Regions from separate parts of the Paenibacillus sp. CFBP13512 genome, predicted to be linked through region 1. Evidence: predicted binding sites of a transcription regulator. Region 1 holds the regulator's gene; the other holds the start of a gene.
The links. The regulator LexA, encoded in region 1, represses DNA repair genes until DNA is damaged. The targets are predictions, from matches to a motif close to CGAACATATGTTCG.

Region 1 (10,214 bases):
ACTACACCTGCTAATCCAACAGCTTTAGATTTGGATGGTATTGCCAGTGTAGATCATACGAAGCAAGAAGCAGATGTAGTATTGGGTGGGGGAAATGGCAATCGTAATGTAGTTGTTAAAGGATTCCAAGCGCTCCCTTACTTCTCAGGTACAGCTCATGTCAAAGTAGAAAGTACACCGTGGTATGGAGTAGATACCGCAGTAAGTCAACCAACAAATGAATTTGAAGGTAACTTTACGATCAAAAATGGTCAGATCTCGGTACCCGTAAGCAATTTGAAAGAATCTTCTGCTTATCGATTGGTGATTACTCCAGGAAATCAATCTTCTATTAGCCGATATGAAGCTGAAAATGCAGATGTTCATGGAGCCAATGTATTTAATAATGTTAATGCTTCAGATAGCAAATATGTAGGTCAAATAGACAACCCGGATAGCTATGTTCAATTTAAAGTAAATGTTCCAGCAGCAGGTAATTATCGCCTGAATATTGGGTATGCCAACGGAACTCAAGCTGTATCCACGCAGCAATTAACTGTAAATAATCAAGCGAACACAACTGTTCAATATCCAACAACAGGTGGTTGGTTATCTGAAGGAAATAGTAATACAGCTCAGACTCAAGTTTCTTTGCAAGCAGGAAGTAATGTATTGAAACTCAATAAAGGCACAGTAGGTTCTGCGGAGCTAGATTATATTCAATTACAGCCTGTAGGCGATTTTAAAGTAAGAGTAGAAGCAGAAGATGCCAAAATCAATGATGCTAGAGTGGCAAGAAGTTCCTTTGCTTCTAATCGCCAGTTTGTAGGAAATATAGATAATCCAAATAGTTCGGTGACTTTCTCTGTATATGCTCCAAAAGGTGGAACGTATAAGATGGAAGTAGGTTATGGTAATGGAACAACAGGCGATTCTACGCAAAATATATCTGTTAATAATCAAGCATCCACTACCATTACGTATCCAAAAACAGGAGGATGGATCGCTAATATTCCGAATATAGGAACACGCAAAATTATCACTGTTCCTGTAACGTTGAAACAAGGCGAAAATACAATTGCATTCAATAAAGGTACAGGATATGCAGAACTAGATTATATTGAAGTTAAATAGTCTAATCTTACATTCATAAAAAACGTGCTTCCCATATTCGAATGTAGAATAAGGGTGAGCACGTTTTTGTCTGTAAGTTATATTTATTCTGTTAAAAGATGCTTTGGAATAGGAATATCAGGGTCTACGGTTACAGTATTCATGTAGGTATTAGTATAAGTGTCACGGAACTGAGTAGGCGTCATCCCAACATAATTTTTAAACAACTTCATCAAGTACTTTTCATCCCGAAAATGCAATTGATACGCAATCTCTTTGATCGACGCATTGCTGGTGCATAATAACTCTTTGACCAGACTTAACTTGAGTGTATTAATATAACGGATCGTACTCATTCCTAGATTTTTCTTAAATAAACGAGTTAAATGATCGGCGTTAAAACAAAATGTATCTGCTACTTTCTGTACAGTAAGATCATGATAAATATTGACTCGAATCCATTCTAAAATCTGCATAAATTTCTGATTGTATTCTTTGTGTAGAAGCTCATTATGAATAAGAGGTTGCAAGTACTTGTCAGTCAGTTCAATCATCAGTTCAGTTACTAGATAATCTACTGCGTACGTGCTGTAGTAAGAAGTGTTAGACGTATCCAAAATCTGCTTCATCAAGATAATAGGTTTATCGAGATACGGTAGTGAGAAGAAATCAGGTAAGCATACATAACGATTAATCTCATTTTTCTGTTCTGTCAGTAGGGTACTAAATAGATGACTGATAAACTCATCGCCTGATTCTGTTTGAGTTAGATCACGAGGGAAGAAATGTAGCCAGAAGAAGCTAGCCCCTGCTTTGGAAGCGGTATAACCAAAGTATTCCACGTCAGGCTTAATAAGTAATACATCGCCGTGCTTGATTTCATACTGTGTGTCTCCTACTTGAAGGTAGATCACTTCTTTTAAGCCAATAATCACTTCATAATCTTTTTCTAGCTTCATTCGTTTATGTTTCCAACCTTCATCGCTTACAAACTGCCCACATTTAAAATAAGCAAGCGGCCGTTCAATATTTATTTTGGAGATCGGTTTTACTAACATATGTAAACACTCCTTATTCAAAAGTCAGTTTTGGATATTAAAAGTCGGATTTGTATACTTATTTCATGTGTTTACTAAATACTTTGTACTTTTAGGGTAGTATAGCACAACTATGTATACAAATACCTAATTTTTAAAATATAATATAAAGTCGGAAATAGATACCTTTCCTACGAAATCATAAGTTTATCTTACATACGTAAGCGCTTACTATTAGAGAAGGAAATCGTTGTTATTTGATTTGACTCAGGAGGCTATATTATGGAATCTACTTCCCAATCTTCGCCAGAGCATCAGTCTACTCTTCTAGATGATAAAGTTCCTTTTCATCGTAGAATCAGTTATGCGCTCACAGATACAGGCGGTAATTTGTTGTACAGCATTATAGGTGCCTACTTACTTTATTTCTATACCGATGTGTTTGGTTTATCTGTAGGCATAGCAGGAACATTATTATTAGTTACTCGGTTAGTCGATGCGGTAGATGCTCCGCTTTGGGGCATTATCGTAGACCGAACAAAATCCAAATATGGACAAAGTCGACCTTACTTTTTGTGGTTATGTTTCCCATTTGCTGTGTTTACCATATTGACGTTTACAACGCCTAATCTGGATGGAACATCGAAAGTGATCTATGCGGCAGTCACTTATATTTTAGCAGGGATAGCCTATACCGGAATTTCAACGCCGATCACTTCTATTTTGCCTAACTTAAGTAGAAATCCAGATGAACGAGTTGTTTTGAATTCGTTTCGAATGGTGGGCGGAAATGTAGGTAACTTTGCAGCCGTAACATTTACTTTACCGTTAGTGGCTTTTTTCGGAGCAGGTAATGATCAGAAAGGGTTTTTTTGGACGCTGTGTGTATTTGGAATCGTTTCTATTATTATGTTTTTGATCGCTTTTGCGGATCTCAAAGAAATAAATACGGAAAAAATCAAAACGATTCCTTTCAAATCAAGCTTTAAAGCAATGAAAGGCAACTGGCCATGGATTATTTTAGTGATTGCTAATCTATTGTTTTGGATTGCATTAACGATTCGTACATCTACACTGGTTTATTATTTTGAATACAATATTGGTCATAAAGATTTGGTTCCTTTGATCAACGGAATTTCGATTATTCAAGTGATTGGTATGATTATGATTCCGTTTATTGTAAAGGTTTCGAATAAATATTCAACGATGATTTTTGGATTTATATTAGCAGTCTGCGGACAAGTGGTTCTCTTTTTTGCAGGGGATCATATTAGCATATTGATTGTAGGCTGGATTGTAGCTTGTATAGGTTCAGGAATTGCTTGTTCTATGCCGTTTGCTATGTTGTCAGACACAGTAGATTATGGCGAGTGGAAATCAGGTCTACGTGGAAGTGGCATATTGACAGCGATAGGTAGTGCTTTTTGTATCAAAGCTGGCTCAGGGCTAGGTGGATTTATTCCTACACAATTTATGTCCTCGTTTGGGTATGTACCGAATGTTGCTCAAAGTACACAATCATTATCCGGTATTCAGTTCGTCTTTATCTGGTTACCCGCTATCGTATTTGCTTTAGGTATTATTCCGATGTTATTTTACCGACGCTTTGAAAAAAATGAAGGTTATATCCGCAGACAATTATTAATTAAAGAACATCATACTAATACTTAAATACAAAATGATGGATAGGTCGATCACTATCAATAATGTACAACATGAGAGGAGACATACGATGTCTTTACAATTAAAATCACTTACGATTACTGATCCATTCTGGGCTCATTATCGAGAACTTGTACGTACAGAAATGATTCCTTATCAATGGAATGTATTGAACGATAATGCGAATATTACGATTGAAAAAGAAAGAAACGATAATAGTATTCCTTCTGAAAAAAGTCATGCAATAGAGAATTTCAAAATTGCTGCTGGATTGAAGCAGGGTAATCATTATGGTTGGGTTTTCCAAGATAGTGATGTGTACAAATGGCTTGAAGCGGTTGCTTACTCTTTATCGATTCATGCGGATACAGAGTTACAAGAATTAGCAGATGGCGTGATAGATCTGATTGCTTTAGCACAAGAGGAAGATGGATACCTCAATACGTATTTCTCAATCGAAGAACCAGAGCGTAGATTTAAAAAATTAGCAGAAAGTCATGAATTGTATTGTGCAGGTCATTTTATTGAAGCAGCTGTTGCTTATTATGAATCGACTCACAATGAAAAAGCATTAACGATCGCTTGTCGATTAGCAGACTGTATAGATGTTCATTTTGGCAAAGAAGAACACCAGATTCAAGGCTATGATGGTCATGAAGAAATAGAGCTAGCATTAACCAAACTGTATTCATTGACTGGAGAGCAACGTTATCTGGAGCTTAGCCGTTATTTTCTGTATGAGCGTGGAACGGATACAACATTTTTTGCCAGACAACAAGCAGCAGATAATGGTCACAAAGCTGTAATTGAAGGTATGAATCATCGTCCTTTGGAGTACTATCAAGCACATCAACCTATTTTAGAACAGCAGACCGCAGAAGGTCATGCCGTAAGATTAGTCTATATGTGTACTGCTATGGCAGATGTTGCTTTATTAGCAGGGGATAACGCGATGTTAGAAGCTTGTCGTCGTCTTTGGAAAAATATAATCAACAAACGCATGTATATTACAGGAGGAATAGGATCAACAGTAGATGGAGAAGCATTTACACTCGATTATGATTTACCTAATGATACGATGTATTGTGAGACTTGTGCTTCGATCGGATTAATCTTTTTTGCCTTTAATATGCTCAAAAATGAAGCGAGATCTGAATATGCAGATGTGCTAGAACGTGCCTTATACAATACTGCTATTGGTGGTATGGCGCTGGATGGTAAGCATTTCTTTTATGTCAATCCGCTAGAAGTGCATCCAGAAAGTAGCCGTCATGATCCGGGGAAAAGTCATGTGAAATTTACAAGACCAGAATGGTTCGGTTGTGCTTGTTGTCCGCCGAATCTAGCTCGCTTATTAACATCACTTCACAAATATATTTATACTGTTCAAGCAGACACAAATACGATATACACTCATTTATTTATGACCCATACAACAGAGTTAGAGATCAATGATCATCCTGTGCAATTGGAGCAAATTACTAATTTGCCATGGGAAGGTGATGTTTCTATAGTCACACAGATGAAGCAATCCACTTCGTTTACATTAGCCATTAGATTGCCATACTGGGCTGAACATTATTCTTTATTGTTAAATGGTAATCCTATAGATGCAGACCCCATCAACGGATATATACACATTGATCGAATCTGGCATAGTAATGACAAGCTAGAATTGAAGTTACCGATGGAGATTAAAGAATATACCGCTCATCCATTAGTACGGGCGGATATAGGCAAAGTTGCTATAGGTCGAGGGCCATTTATATATTGTGCAGAAGAGGTTGATAATGGAGAGCATTTGCATTTGGTTCAGTTAACGCAAGATCAGACATATGAGTATGAATTTGATGAACAATTATTAGGTGGAGTAGGCACGATTAAAGTAGAAGCTCGAAAAAGAAATATAGAACCAGAGTGGGAAGATGTATTATATGCTTCTAAAGCTCCTCAAACGTATACGTCTACAGCGTTACGTCTAATTCCTTATTACTGCTGGGCGAACCGACAAATAGGCGAAATGCGTGTATGGCTTAATAAAGCTTAATAAACATTCAGAAAGGAGAATACACAATGAAATCCAAAATGAAAATTGATCCCCAAAAATTTGCATACACTGTGATTTCAAGTTATTCATCAGATAAAGAGAATGCAGAAGCGATTGCCAAAGATCATCTGAGCGTATTTTTGAATGCTTATTTTGTAGCAGAAAAATTCAATATATTAGAATCTCAATTAGCAGAAAAAGCAGAAAGTAAAGATTTCAAAGCATTATTAGCTAAATTAATGGATACTAAGCTTTTTGGATAAGGTAGAACAAGATATTAGTTGAAAAAATATAATAGTAAGAGGAAATAAAAGGTATTCATTCTCTCAGATTAGGTTATGATGAAAGGGTAATTTAACTTATGAGAGAGGTGAGGTTATGGGTTGGATTGAGTCTGCGGCAATACGTGCGCGAGAAGAGAAAGTAGAGAAGGAAAAAGCTCATACCTATTCTTTAGAAATCCACGAACATTTTTTAGAACACTGCGAAGATTTATGGATGAAGTTTTCTACGATTTTAGAAGAGATCCAAGAAAATTTCAAAGAAGATTGTAGTGTTCAAAAAAAAGATGGAACTCAATTAGTCATTACAATCGCTCTCGTTGTTATTACGATCAATGCTGTTAAAAAAAATCTGACTGAGCACTATCATGGAGAAGCTTATATAGAATATAGTTGCTCACACAATCCAGGAAAACCTCAACTTGCTGTAGAATCATTATATTTAAATCCAATCGATCATCCTGTGTGGATGTATAAAATGGAGCAGAATGGAAAAGAAGTAGATGTTCCTTTTAGTGAGATCGAAGCTGAAGATGTTATTAAAACAGCTCTATGGAAATATATACAATAAATATGTAATAGTAATAAACTACAAAAAAGACCACTATCGATTAAGATAGTGGTCTTTTCTTATGATACATATGATTTAGTGCAGATTACGGAACAAACCTACAACTTTACCCAAAATCGTAACATGCGTCAGACGTAGTGGCTGATACATAGGATTTTCAGGTTGTAGACGAATATGGTCTTTTTCTTTATAAAAAGTTTTGACCGTTGCTTCATCGTCTTCTGTCATAGCGACAACAATATCGCCATTATCAGCGGTTTGTTGTTGACGTACGATCACGTAATCACCATTATAAATTCCTGCTTCAATCATACTGTCTCCAACTACAGAAAGCATAAATACTTGTCCTTCACCTGTAAAATTCTGTGGTAGAGGGAAGTAATCTTCAATATGTTCTGTAGCTGTAATCGGAACACCGGCGGTTACTTTTCCAATAATAGGAACACGAGATACCGTTTGAGCGAAAAGAATATTACTTTCAGACTCTTCTTGACCCAACAACTCGATGGCACGAGGTTTGGTCGGGTCGCGTCGAATCAGTCCTTTTTTCTCCAAACGATCCAGATGACCATGTACAGTAGAACTAGAAGCAAGACCTACAGCTTCACCAATTTCACGTACAGATGGCGGGTAACCTTTAAGTTTGACTTCATTTCGGATAAATTCCAAAATGGCCTGTTGGCGACTTGAAACTTTTGACATACCTTATCAACCCCAATGCTAGTAACGTTTGGCAAAATTATAACATAGAACTACCGTTCGTACAAACATAAGTTCTAAAATTTGTATATTTATTTGTTATTTGCTTATTTTCGTAGTCTATTCATCATCTAAATAGCATTATCTATAGTCCAAAAGTTGCGATAAAAAACACGAACGAAAGTTCGTAAAAAACTATTGAGTAAAACATATGTTCGTGTTATAGTGAATTTGAGAAAACAAGAACAAATGTTTGGAGCGTGATGAAAATGTTAAAATATACTACATATCGTAGCATCCACAATCAGTCTGAAGAGGATGAACAACAGATTGATACATCAGGATCAGATATACATCATACATCAACAGGTTATTCGGAAAAGCAAGCACAACAAGAAGCTATTCATGCTACACGGGCGGACAAAGATGTAGTTGTGGATGAGTGGACTTACGTACCTACCGTACAGAAGATCCGCAAGCCGATTCAACCAAAAGGCAAAAAGACGTTACGTCAAAAAACACTTCATCTTATCCAAAGCACAGCGCAAAAAGTAAAATGGAAATCAGGCGGACGTTTGATGGTATGTTTTGTTTTTGCAGGCGTATTGTTATACGGTGGAGTCATTCATAATTTCGTAGTTGCAGACAAGGTAGAAGGCCCTACACAAAAAGTAGTGGTACATGCAGGAGACAGTCTATGGAGTATTGCGAAAGAATACAAATCTGTACAGACAGATACGCGAGATTATATTGCTCAGATTCGTAGTGAGAATCAATTGGATTCAAGCGAAATCCAAGCAGGAGATGTGTTGGTTATTCCTTACGATTAATACACTATACTGAACTTAAATATACATGACTTATGGATACATGTATCGCAGGTAGTTTGTGTATGGGATAATGTCATCCGGTTAGGAATATTGTGATCGAACGATCAATATCGTCAAAGTTTGTTGAGATCTATAGATCTTGACAAGCTTTTTTTTACATGTCAAAGTTAGTGGGGCAAAAAGCACACCGATCACATGGAGGTTAATTATGGATATCGATACACTGATTACACGCATCAATGAATTAGCTCGTAAAAAGAAAAGTTCAGGTCTTACAGCAGAAGAAACGATAGAACGTGATGAATTACGTGCTGTTTATTTGAATAATATTCGCAGTAATTTCCGTCAACAATTAGATACAATTGAATTTGTAGAAGATACTGAATCATCGGATAACACCAAAAATAGTCAGAAATAAGAACATATAATAGCTTCAATCCACAAAAGAAAAATGAACGATAATAAGGGTGCTCTGGCCGATCTAGAACAGAGCATCCTATTTTGCTATAGAAATTTGGGGCTTGTTCTGGCATGATAAGATAGAAGGAAGTCTTCTGCTTTTATTGTAAGGCTTACATTATCTATTAGGGGGAAACAAAGTATGTCCCGTTCCTGGGAAAGGCAAGTTCGACGTAACTCAAAGCAAGTCAATGCTACACGTAGAAAACAAGGTCAGACTTCTATCGGTGGCAAAACCAGTATTTCCGAATATACGGCATATAAAGGAAGAAATATTGTTTTTCCAGCTGCTCTAGTGATATTGGGAATTATTTATGCTGTTATGGGTATTATGTATCCAACAGCTGATGGATTTAGTGCGATCTTTATCATTACTGTCGCATTGTATATCTTACTGGGTGTTATGCTTTATTTCCGCAAACCGTACTTGAAAATTGGTAGAGATTCACTGATTACAACCAAATTTAATCGTGATCGTCTGATTTCTTCATCTCAAGTGAAAAGTATCCGTCTTCAAAAAGGATATGTTGTTATTGAACATAGCTCCAAAGGTGGAAGCTGGGTATTCTCTCGTACTCTAAACCGTTATGATACAGATGCAATGAGCGAGCATTTGCGTACATTTGCAGCACAACACAAAATTACGATTCAAGAAAAAGCGTAAGCTTTTTGGAGAATGATTGGCATATAGCATCTATATCTGAGCAAGCATTCTAGTTCTAGTATAGTCAAAGTAATCATTATCGTTGAGGAGGTACAGGCAGTGAGTATTGAAGCCGTGTTGTTTGATCTAGATGATACGTTATTATGGGATGAACGCAGTATAGAAGAAGCTTTTGCAGAGACTTGCCGTGTGGCTCAGGAAGCGACAGGGGTAGATCCTATCGCTTTGGAAGAAGCTGTACGTAGAGAAGCAAGAGCACTTTATGAATCCTATGAGACTTTTCCATTTACACAATGGATAGGAATTAATCCGTTTGAAGGCTTGTGGGCTCAATTTTCCGCAGGTGAACAACCAGAATTCCGTCAATTGCAAGCAATTGCACCGACTTATCGCAAAGAATCATGGCGTAACGGTCTAAGTGCAATGGGGATCGAAGATGAAGCTTTGGCACTACAACTGTCTGATCGATTCGTTCAAGAACGACGTAACCGTCCTCATATCTATGAAGAAACATTTCAGATTTTGGATGAATTACAAGGTAAAGTGAAGCTATTGTTACTGACCAACGGTTGCCCTGCTTTGCAACAAGAAAAGTTAGACGGTGTGCCCAAATTAGCTCCTTATTTTGATCAGGTGGTTGTATCGGGTGCATTTGGCAAAGGGAAACCGAATGCTGAGATCTTTGAGCATGCGCTTGGTTTGTTGGAAGTACAACCTGAGCATGCACTGATGATCGGGGATAAGCTTACTACAGATATCAAAGGCGCACTTGCAGCAGGTATTAAGTCTGTCTGGGTGAATCGTAATGGTAAAGTCAATGATAGTGAGATCAAGCCTGATTATGAAATTAAAAGCTTAACTGAGATCCATCA
Region 2 (10,214 bases), on a different contig from region 1:
AATCATACAGAAACTGAAGCGGTAGAGAGGGAAGTACCTGCTCCTGAGGCAACAGAAGGTTCTACAACAGCCGATATGGGTTCTGATGAAATGGTATCCAAAGCTGAATTAGAACGTGTACAGGCGCAACTAGACGAGCAGACACAACGTGTTCTACGTGCTCAAGCGGATTTTGATAACTTCCGTCGTCGTACACAGAAAGAAAAAGAAAACTTGGCGAAATATGCTTCCGAGCAATTGATTACCGAGTTGATTCCGGTTGTTGATAACTTTGGACGCGCAATGGCAACTAAGCCAGAAAGCCCTGAGTTGGAATCATTTAACAAAGGTATTGATATGATCTTCCGTCAATTAGACGAAGTGCTTAAAGGAGCAGGCTTGACACAAATGGACGCTGTAGGGCAACCATTCAACCCTGAACTTCACCAAGCCGTAATGCAAGTTGAGTCTGACGAGCATGAAGAAGGTATCGTTGTTGAAGAATTACAAAAAGGTTATGTACTGAAAGATAAAGTACTTCGCCCGGCAATGGTTAAAGTAAGTAGCTAATACAAACTTTTAATTGGCTATATTCTTTTTGTACATTGATAATTACCAACATTTTAAAAATATATTAAATAGATGCTAGGAGGAAGTTTTACGATGAGTAAAGTAATTGGTATTGACTTAGGTACAACAAATTCATGTGTAGCAGTAATGGAAGGCGGCGAAGCTGTCGTTATCCCAAATCCAGAGGGTGCACGTACAACTCCTTCTGTTGTAGGTTTCAAAAAAGACGGTGAGCGTATTGTTGGTGAAACAGCAAAACGTCAATCCATCACTAACCCTGACCGTACTATCAGCTCTATCAAACGTCATATGGGTACAGATCACAAAGAATCGATCGATGAGAAAAGCTACAGCCCACAAGAAATTTCAGCAATGATTTTGCAAAAATTAAAATCAGATGCAGAAGCATACTTGGGTCAAACAGTAACTCAAGCCGTTATCACTGTTCCTGCTTACTTTAACGATAGCCAACGTCAAGCTACTAAAGATGCTGGTAAAATTGCAGGTCTTGAAGTACTACGTATTGTCAACGAGCCTACAGCAGCAGCTTTAGCTTACGGTTTGGAGAAATCAGAAGATCAAACGATCCTTGTTTATGACCTTGGTGGCGGTACGTTTGACGTATCGATCCTTGAACTAGGCGACGGATTCTTTGAAGTAAAAGCAACCAGTGGTGACAATCACCTTGGTGGTGATGACTTTGACCAAGTGGTTATCGACTATTTGGTAAGTGAATTCAAAAAAGATCAAGGCTTGGACTTGAGCAAAGATAAAGCAGCAGTACAACGTCTAAAAGATGCAGCTGAAAAAGCGAAAAAAGAATTGTCTGGTGTATTAACAACAACCATTTCTCTTCCGTTTATCACTGTTGTAGATGGCGTACCTCAGCATTTAGAAGTAAACTTAACTCGTGCTAAATTCGAAGAATTAGCTGCTCCATTGGTTGAGCGTACACTTGGACCTACTCGTCAAGCGATCAAAGACTCTGGTCTAAGCGCTAGCGAAATCGATAAAATTGTATTGGTTGGTGGATCTACACGTATTCCAGCTGTACAAGAAGCAATTAAAAAATTAACAGGTAAAGATCCTCATAAAGGCGTTAACCCGGATGAAGTTGTAGCATTGGGTGCTGCTGTACAAGCAGGTGTCTTGACTGGTGACGTTAAAGACGTTGTCTTGTTGGATGTAACTCCATTGTCTCTTGGTATTGAGACAGCAGGTGGCGTATTTACCAAAATGATCGAGCGTAATACAACGATCCCTACAAGTAAATCACAAGTATATTCCACATATGCTGATAACCAAACAAGCGTAGAAATCCATGTCCTTCAAGGTGAACGCGAAATGGCAGCAGGTAACAAAACATTGGGTCGTTTCATGTTGGGTGATATTCCTGTTGCTCCTCGTGGCGTACCGCAAATCGAAGTTACTTTCGATATCGATGCGAATGGTATTGTTAACGTGTCTGCTACAGATAAAGGCACAGGTAAGAGCCAAAAAATCACGATCACTTCTTCTAGCGGTTTGAGCGATGATGAAGTTGAACGCATGATGAAAGATGCTGAACTTCATGCTGACGAAGATCGTCAACGTAAAGAATTGGTTGAAGTTAAAAACAGTGGTGACCAATTGATCTACTCTGTTGAAAAAACAATCAAAGATCTTGGCGAAAAAGCAGATGCGGCTGAAGTTGAAAAAGCAAATGCAGCGAAAGAAACATTGAAAACTGCTTTGGAAGGCGACGATGTAGAAGCAATCAAATCTGCTACAGAAGCGCTAAGCGAAGTGGCTCAAGCTCTTGCTGTTAAATTGTATGAGCAAGCTGCACAAGAAGGTCAAGCAGCTGAAGGTGCTGAAGGCACAACAACTCAAAAAGATAACGTTGTTGACGCTGAGTACGAAGTGGTTGACGAAGACGAGAAAAAAGATAAAGAGTAATAGCACTTGGCATTATAAGTGCAACAAAGTGTAATAAGAGAAAGATTTTTGCAAAGCAAAATATCTATACCACAGCACGGAATAAATAACATTTATGAAGTGGGAAGGTCAAAGCCGGGGCATCCCGTGCTTTGACTTTCGTTTGTTTATAAGGATACACTTGAATACTGTGTGAGATTGATACGATTATATGACAAGGAGTCGAGGTGGAACGATGGCAGATAAGCGCGATTATTATGAAGTACTGGGTATAGGCAAAAGTGCTTCCGATGATGAAATTAAAAAAGCATATCGTGGGCTAGCCCGTAAATATCATCCAGACGTAAACAAAGAAGCAGATGCAGAAACGAAGTTTAAAGAAGTTAAAGAAGCTTATGATGTATTAAGCGATTCTTCTAAACGTTCTCAATATGATCAATTTGGTCATGTCGATCCGAACCAAGGTATGGGCGGAGGCGGATTCTCAGCAGGTGGCGGAGGATTCGGCGATATCTTCGATATGTTCTTTGGTGGCGGTGGAAGACAGCGTGATCCGAACGCTCCACAACGTGGTAATGACCTACAATATACGATGACCATTGAATTTAAAGAAGCGGTATTCGGTAAAGAAACAGATATTACAATTAACCGTAGTGAAAATTGTGATACATGTAATGGAACAGGTGCCAAAAAAGGAACTCAACCTAAAACATGTTCTGTATGTCATGGTAGTGGCCAAGAAGAAGTAGTACAAAATACACCATTCGGTCGTATGGTCAACCGTCGCAGTTGTTCTAACTGTGGAGGTACAGGTACAATCATTGAAGAGAAATGTAATACTTGTAGCGGTACAGGTCGTGTACAAAAACAACGCAAAATTAATGTTCGCATTCCAGCGGGTATAGATGATGGCGCACAAATGCGAGTTAACGGTGAAGGCGAAGGTGGCTCACGTGGAGGTCCTCCAGGTGATCTATATATCGTATTCCGCGTTAAACCGCATGATTTCTTCGAACGTGAAGATGATGATATTTACTGTGAAATTCCGATTACATTTGCTCAAGCTGCTTTGGGTGATGAGATCGAAGTTCCTACATTGAATGAAAAAGTGAAAATCAAAGTCCCTGCGGGTACGCAAACAGGAACGTATTTCCGTCTTAAAGGAAAAGGTGTTCCTCGTCTACGTGGTGTAGGTCAAGGGGATCAACATATTAAGGTAGTTGTGGTTACACCAAGCAATCTAAGCGAAGAGCAAAAAGATTTACTTCGTCAATTTGGAGCGCTTAATGGTGAGCATACTCATGAAAATGAGCAATCTTTCTTTGATCGTGTAAAACGTGCTTTCCGCGGTGATTAAGTGCTAACATGTCTAAATAGAAAGCCCGGTTCTTTATGAGCCGGGCTTTTCATTCAGGCATTTACAAGGTATGAAAGAGAATTTTGAATTGTTCAGTCCAGATGTAGTACAATAAATCGTACGTATGTTTCACTATTAGGGGGAAATGAATAATGTTATGGCATGAATTAACTATACATACAACAGAGCAAGCAGTAGAAATGATTTCCAACTTTCTGCATGAAGCTGGAGCTGGTGGTGTAGCGATTGAAGAATCAGGTACACTGAATAAGCCACGTGATACTTCATATGGACAATGGTATGAACTTCCGCTTAATGATATTCCAGAAGGATTAGCAGTGGTGCAAGGTTATTTTGCAGAAGAAACGGATATGAATACATTGATGGAAGAAGTGCGTGTACGTATTGCACAACTTCATGAATTTGATATTGAAGTCGGTACAGCAGAGATGTCTTTCAAAACAGTAGACGAAGAAGATTGGGCAAATGCATGGAAACAGTATTTCAAGCCTATTCGTGTGTCTGAGCGTCTAACGATTAAGCCAACATGGGAAGATTATACTCCTGAAAGTGATATCGAAAAGATTATTGAATTAGATCCCGGTATGGCTTTTGGTACAGGGACTCATCCTACAACATCACTTTGCTTACGTACACTTGAGACTGTCATCAAAGGCGGAGAAGAAGTTATTGATGTCGGTACAGGATCAGGTATTCTGGCAATTGGAGCGATCAAATTAGGAGCAAAAAGCGTGCTTGCCCTTGATCTTGATCCGGTAGCTGTATCCAGTGCCAAAGAAAATACACATTTGAATGGATTAGAGCAAGAGATCACTGTATTTGAAAGTGATCTGTTATCTGTGCTCAAAGCAGATGCAACAACCAAGCTGAATGTAACTTTACCTGTGCAAGTGGTAGTGGCTAATATTTTAGCTGAAATTATTTTGTTATTTATTGAAGATGTGTATGAAGCACTAACACCAGATGGTGTATATATCGCATCAGGTATTTATAAAAATAAAGAAGATGTTGTTCGTGAAGCTTTAGAAGCTGCCGGATTTATTATCGAAGGCGCACATCGGGATGAAGATTGGATTGCCTTTGTTGCGAGAAAGAGGTAAGTAATGGATTTTTTGAACAACTTATTATTTGTACGGTTAGATGTATTACCTTTTTACGTATTGGCATTAGTGATCGGATTTACAGTACATGAATTTTCGCATGCTTATTTTGCCAATAAGTTCGGCGATCCAACTGCTCGCTTGTTAGGACGGGTTAGTCTTAATCCTGCGGTGCATATTGATCTGTTGGGTATTATTTTGTTATTGATTGCTGGTTTTGGTTGGGCGAAACCTGTACCTGTCACTCGTGAAAATTTCAAAAATCCACGTCTGATGGGGATTATTGTCTCTGCGGCAGGGCCAATCAGTAATTTAGTATTAGCGTTGATTACGATTATTATTTACTATATGTTGAATTATTTTGGAGTGATTGGGTCATTTGCTAATACTAGAATAGACGATGCAATAGACAATTTTGTATATTACATGGTATTAATGAATTGTGTTCTATTTCTATTTAATTTAATTCCTTTACCACCTTTAGATGGCTATCGAATTTTAAGTGATTGGTTACCACCACGTGCTAGTGCAAAATTACAACGTATTGAACAATGGTCAATGTTATTATTCTTATTGTTAGTGTTTGTACAACCTTTACGAGCAGTTACAATTTCTCCTATTTATGAACTTGCTGCAAGAATGGCTAGCAATTTTTATACATTTGCGGCTACTATTTTCGGAGGATAGATCAAGACAGTTACACAAGTATACATTCGTTAATATAAGGGACAGAAGCAGGTGAACGATACATTACACCTAGCCCTGTCCCTTTAAAAGTTGTATGATATTAACTTGAGTTAGCACGTTATCAAATGCACATAGAAAGTAGATGAAGTATGCAGCGATATTTTGTACCCGCAGACCAGTTTGACGAACAAGAAGTGCGTATTACTGGTGAAGATGCGCGTCATATTAGTCGAGTGATGCGATCCCGTGTAGGCGATCAAGTGATTGCTTGTAACGGTCAATCTCTAGATGTATTGGTTGAAATTACAGAACTTGCCGAAGGCGTAGTTACTGCGTCGATCGTAGAAACATTAGAACAGCATGGAGAGCCTAATCTATTTGTGACGATTGCTCAGAGTTTGCCCAAAGCAGACAAAATGGAAAGTGTGATTCAGAAATGTACAGAGATCGGTGCATCTTCTTTTCTACCCTTTTTGTCTGAACGTACAGTTGTTCAATATGATGAACGTAAAGAAGTAAAACGGATTCAGCGTTGGAGCAAAATAGCTAAAGAAGCAGCAGAACAAAGTCATCGTAGTCGTGTTCCACTGGTCGAATCACCTGTATCGTGGAAACAATTATTGAAGCAATTTGCAGATTACGATTTGATCTGTTTTTGTTATGAGAAAGAGAACGGGCATCAACTTCGTGATGTGGTTCAACCTTTTGTACAATCGTTAACAGCAGATCATCATCATGCTTCTAATCAAGTGACTCGTGTCATGATTGTTGTCGGACCTGAAGGTGGATTCAGCGAGCAAGAAGTAGCAGCAGCCGAAGCAAATGGTGCAGTAGCTACAGGTCTAGGAAGACGTATCTTACGTACAGAGACCGCTGCCATGACAGCACTAGCCTGTATCATGTATGAAACAGGCGAAATGAGCGCTAACAACGTATAAAGAGCTTAAACAATAAACAGGTATAGAAGAAGGAGTGGAATACTATTGGCAAGTGTTATATTGCAACCCAAGCGTAAAAAAAGATTAGAACAAGCTCACCCGTGGGTTTTTCAAAATGAGATTGCTTCGGTTGAAGGAGATCCTATTCCCGGGCAATTAGTGAGTGTATTGACGCATCAGAAGCGCTTTTTGGCAACTGGATATTATAATCCAGCTTCTCAGATCACAGTGCGGGTAGTGTCGTATCAGCCTTTAGAAGAAATGGATACTGCTTTTTTTGTAGAGCGATTCACTCGTTGTCTTAAGCATCGTCATCGTTTTTTGCCTACAGAAAATGCATATCGTCTAGTCTACGGTGAAGCAGACTTTTTACCTGGCTTAATCGTAGATCGCTTTGGAGAAGTATTGGTTGTCCAGTTATTGACGTTAGGTATGGATGCTTGTCGTCAATCGATTATTGATGCATTGGTACAAGTTATGCAGCCATTAGGTATCTATGAGCGTAGCGATGTATCTGTACGCAAATTAGAAGGGCTAGAAGAAGTCACCGGTGTGTTATATGGAGAATGTCCTCGCCATGTAACGGTTACAGAAAATGGTCTATTGATTGAAGTGGATATTGTAGAAGGTCAAAAAACAGGTTATTTCTTCGATCAGCGTGAAAATCGTGCTTCAATTGCTCCACTGATGTTAGGTTGGGGAGATCGTAGTGGAATTGAGCTGACTGAAGTTGAAGTAGATGGGCATATGACGCATAAGCCTATGAATCGCAATGGTAAAATTGTCGATTTCCCTTATTGGGATGGAGCTAATGTGTTAGAGTGCTTTTCACATACAGGAAGCTTTACGCTACATGCTTGTCATTATGGAGCCAAAAAAGTAACTTGCCTTGATATCTCAGCACACGCAATCGAAAGTGCCAAAGAAAATGTACGTTTAAATGGATTTGAAGATCGTGTTGAATTTGTAGTGGATGATGCTTTTGATTATTTGCGCCGTAATGCTAAAGGATTAGATGAGCGTCAATTACGTAGTAGCACAGATAGCAAACAAGATACGTCCAAACCGATGACTGCTTCTGGTGGACGTTCATGGGATGTTGTTATTTTGGACCCGCCTGCTTTTGCCAAAACGAAAAGTGCTGTAGCTGGTGCTGTTCGTGGATATAAAGATATCAATTTACACGGAATGAAGCTTGTAAATGAAGGTGGTTATCTAGTCACTGCTAGTTGTTCGTATCATATGCGTCCTGATCTATTTTTGGAGACGATTCAAGATGCAGCTAAAGATGCGGGTAAAGTATTACGTCTCATTGAATGGCGTGCAGCAGGTAAAGATCATCCGCAAATTTTGGGTGTAGAAGAAGGGCATTATTTGAAATTCGCTATTTTTGAAGTGCGTAGCAAAACATTTTAAATCATAAGGTTAAGTTCGTTATTATAAAAGTCATATCATGAGCTGAATAATCTATTTCTTGTTTTTGAATCTAAAGTTATATGTTATCTGAAATTGTATATTATATATCGGTTGTTAATATATAAGCTTTGGAGTGTAATAAACTATAGATTGTAGATATATTGAGGCTCTGTAATTCATGTTTTTCGGTATCAAATGATGAATATATAACTGCATTTGCAATGATCTACAATATCCCCTTCTGTGAAACATGTACACACTGTACGGTTGAACCGGAGGGGATTTACATATCTACATCTATTCCTTTATAATAAAGAGAACATTTGTTCTTGTCTTGTGGAACAATTTTTATGCATCGTGAAGACTATACTACAATAAATAAGGGTGAACTCACATGCCATTGCATTTTTTATTAGGTCGCTCTGGAAGTGGCAAAACGACCACTATTACTAATCGAATTATTGATCAAATCACACAACAACCTGATGGCCCACCTATCTTGTTATTAGTTCCTGAACAGGGTTCTTTTCAAGCTCAATATGCCCTTGTTCGTTCCAATCAATCGAAAGGAAATGTAGGTGTACAAACGTACGGTTTTCGACGTTTAGCTAATTGGGTGCTTCAAGATGTAGGTGGCAGTGCCAAAACACCGATCGGTGAAGAAGGTAAAAAAATGCTTCTTTATCGATTAATTCAGCGACATCAATCGCAACTACGGATGTTTGGTACATCTAGCGATCAGTTTGGTTTTATCGGCAAATTAAGCGAATTATATAATGAATTTAAGCGTCATACGATTACATTAGAACAGTTAACGGAATATAGTGACCGTTTATCCACTTCGGCGCGCTCACCGTTGTTAATTGATAAATTACATGATCTACAACGTATTTATGAAGATTTTGAACAGAATCTGCAAGGGTTATATGTAGATGGGGAAAATACGTTAACAGATCTGGCTTTGGCGATTCCAGAATCACAGGTGCTGCATAATATCGATATCTGGATAGATGGGTTTCATAGCTTTACTCCACAAGAATATGCTGTTATTACAGCTTTATTGCAAAAAGCCAATTCTGTCACGATTGCGTTAACATTGGATCGTCCTTATGATGGTGAGCCTCCTCATGAGCTAGAGCTTTTCCATCAGACTGCTACAACGTATATCAAGTTAAAGCAGTATGCTACAGCGATTGATGAATCGTTTACTATAGATGTTGAAAATCTTTCGGAGAATCCTATAGATGTTCCTGTTCGTTTTCAATCCAGTCCACAGCTTGCTCATTTGGAAAATGCGTATCGTTCATCTCATCGTTGGCAACAAGCTCCGTATGTGAAGCAGGTAAATGAACGTCAAGATATTCATACGTATGCTGCTTCTGATCGTCGTTCAGAAGTGGAGAGTGCGCTTCGCGAAATGATTCGTTTGGCTCGCGAAGAAGGTGCACGCTGGCAAGAGATGGGGGTTTTTGTACGTCAATTAGCAGATTATGAACATATTATTGCACCACTACTACAAGACTATGAAATTCCCTATTTTCTCGATCAGAAACGTAGCATTTTACAACATCCTTTAGCAGAATTTATACGTTCAGCACTGGATATTGTGCAATATTTTTGGCGGTATGAAGATGTATTCCGCTGTATCAAGACAGGACTATTACTTCCAGATGATGGACGTGTCACTACAGAAGATATTGATCGTTTGGAAAATGTGGTGTTGGCTTCTGGGATTCATGGATCACGTTGGACAGATGGACATCCGTGGAAAGGTATTCCTAGCCTTTCACTCGAAGCGGGGGATGAAGTTAAAGAAATTAGCGAACGTGAATTAGCTGAAGGACAACGCATGCAACAAGCACGTCAGTTAGTAGTGGAACCATTGTACCGATTTGAAAAACGAATCAAAAAAGCAAAACATGCCAAAGAAATGTGTATCGCTCTGTATCATCTACTGGAAGATTGTCAGATTGCGATGCATTTGGAACATATGAGTATAACAGCCACGGCGCAAGGCAATCCATTACGTGCGCGTGAACATATACAGATCTATGGAGAAATTATCGATTTACTGGATCAGATGGTGGATATTATGGCAGAAGATGCTATAGATCTGGGAACTTTTGCAGGCTTACTGGAAACAGGATTAAGCGGCATCCGCCTAGGGATTGTGCCTCCAGCGATTGATCAGGTATTGATCGGTTCTATGGATCGTACTCGTCCGATGGA

Region 2: the regulator LexA is predicted to act here: its motif matches at 8,302-8,315, upstream of addB (helicase-exonuclease AddAB subunit AddB).

The regions. Positions count from the first base shown of each region.
Region 1 is NZ_QGAD01000003.1:59,303-69,516, forward strand. It holds gene PaeCFBP13512_RS04715 (CBM35 domain-containing protein) at 1-1,113, shown strand, start outside; gene PaeCFBP13512_RS04720 (AraC family transcriptional regulator) at 1,197-2,150, opposite strand; gene PaeCFBP13512_RS04725 (MFS transporter) at 2,412-3,800, shown strand; gene PaeCFBP13512_RS04730 (glycoside hydrolase family 127 protein) at 3,862-5,838, shown strand; gene PaeCFBP13512_RS04735 (hypothetical protein) at 5,865-6,101, shown strand; gene PaeCFBP13512_RS04740 (hypothetical protein) at 6,217-6,690, shown strand; gene lexA (transcriptional repressor LexA) at 6,766-7,392, opposite strand; gene yneA (cell division suppressor protein YneA) at 7,659-8,219, shown strand; gene PaeCFBP13512_RS04755 (DUF896 domain-containing protein) at 8,428-8,637, shown strand; gene PaeCFBP13512_RS04760 (hypothetical protein) at 8,821-9,342, shown strand; gene PaeCFBP13512_RS04765 (HAD family hydrolase) at 9,442-10,214, shown strand, end outside.
Region 2 is NZ_QGAD01000001.1:463,984-474,197, reverse strand. It holds gene grpE (nucleotide exchange factor GrpE) at 1-549, shown strand, start outside; gene dnaK (molecular chaperone DnaK) at 643-2,487, shown strand; gene dnaJ (molecular chaperone DnaJ) at 2,702-3,823, shown strand; gene prmA (50S ribosomal protein L11 methyltransferase) at 3,976-4,944, shown strand; gene PaeCFBP13512_RS02070 (site-2 protease family protein) at 4,948-5,631, shown strand; gene PaeCFBP13512_RS02065 (16S rRNA (uracil(1498)-N(3))-methyltransferase) at 5,781-6,569, shown strand; gene PaeCFBP13512_RS02060 (class I SAM-dependent rRNA methyltransferase) at 6,615-7,985, shown strand; gene addB (helicase-exonuclease AddAB subunit AddB) at 8,380-10,214, shown strand, end outside.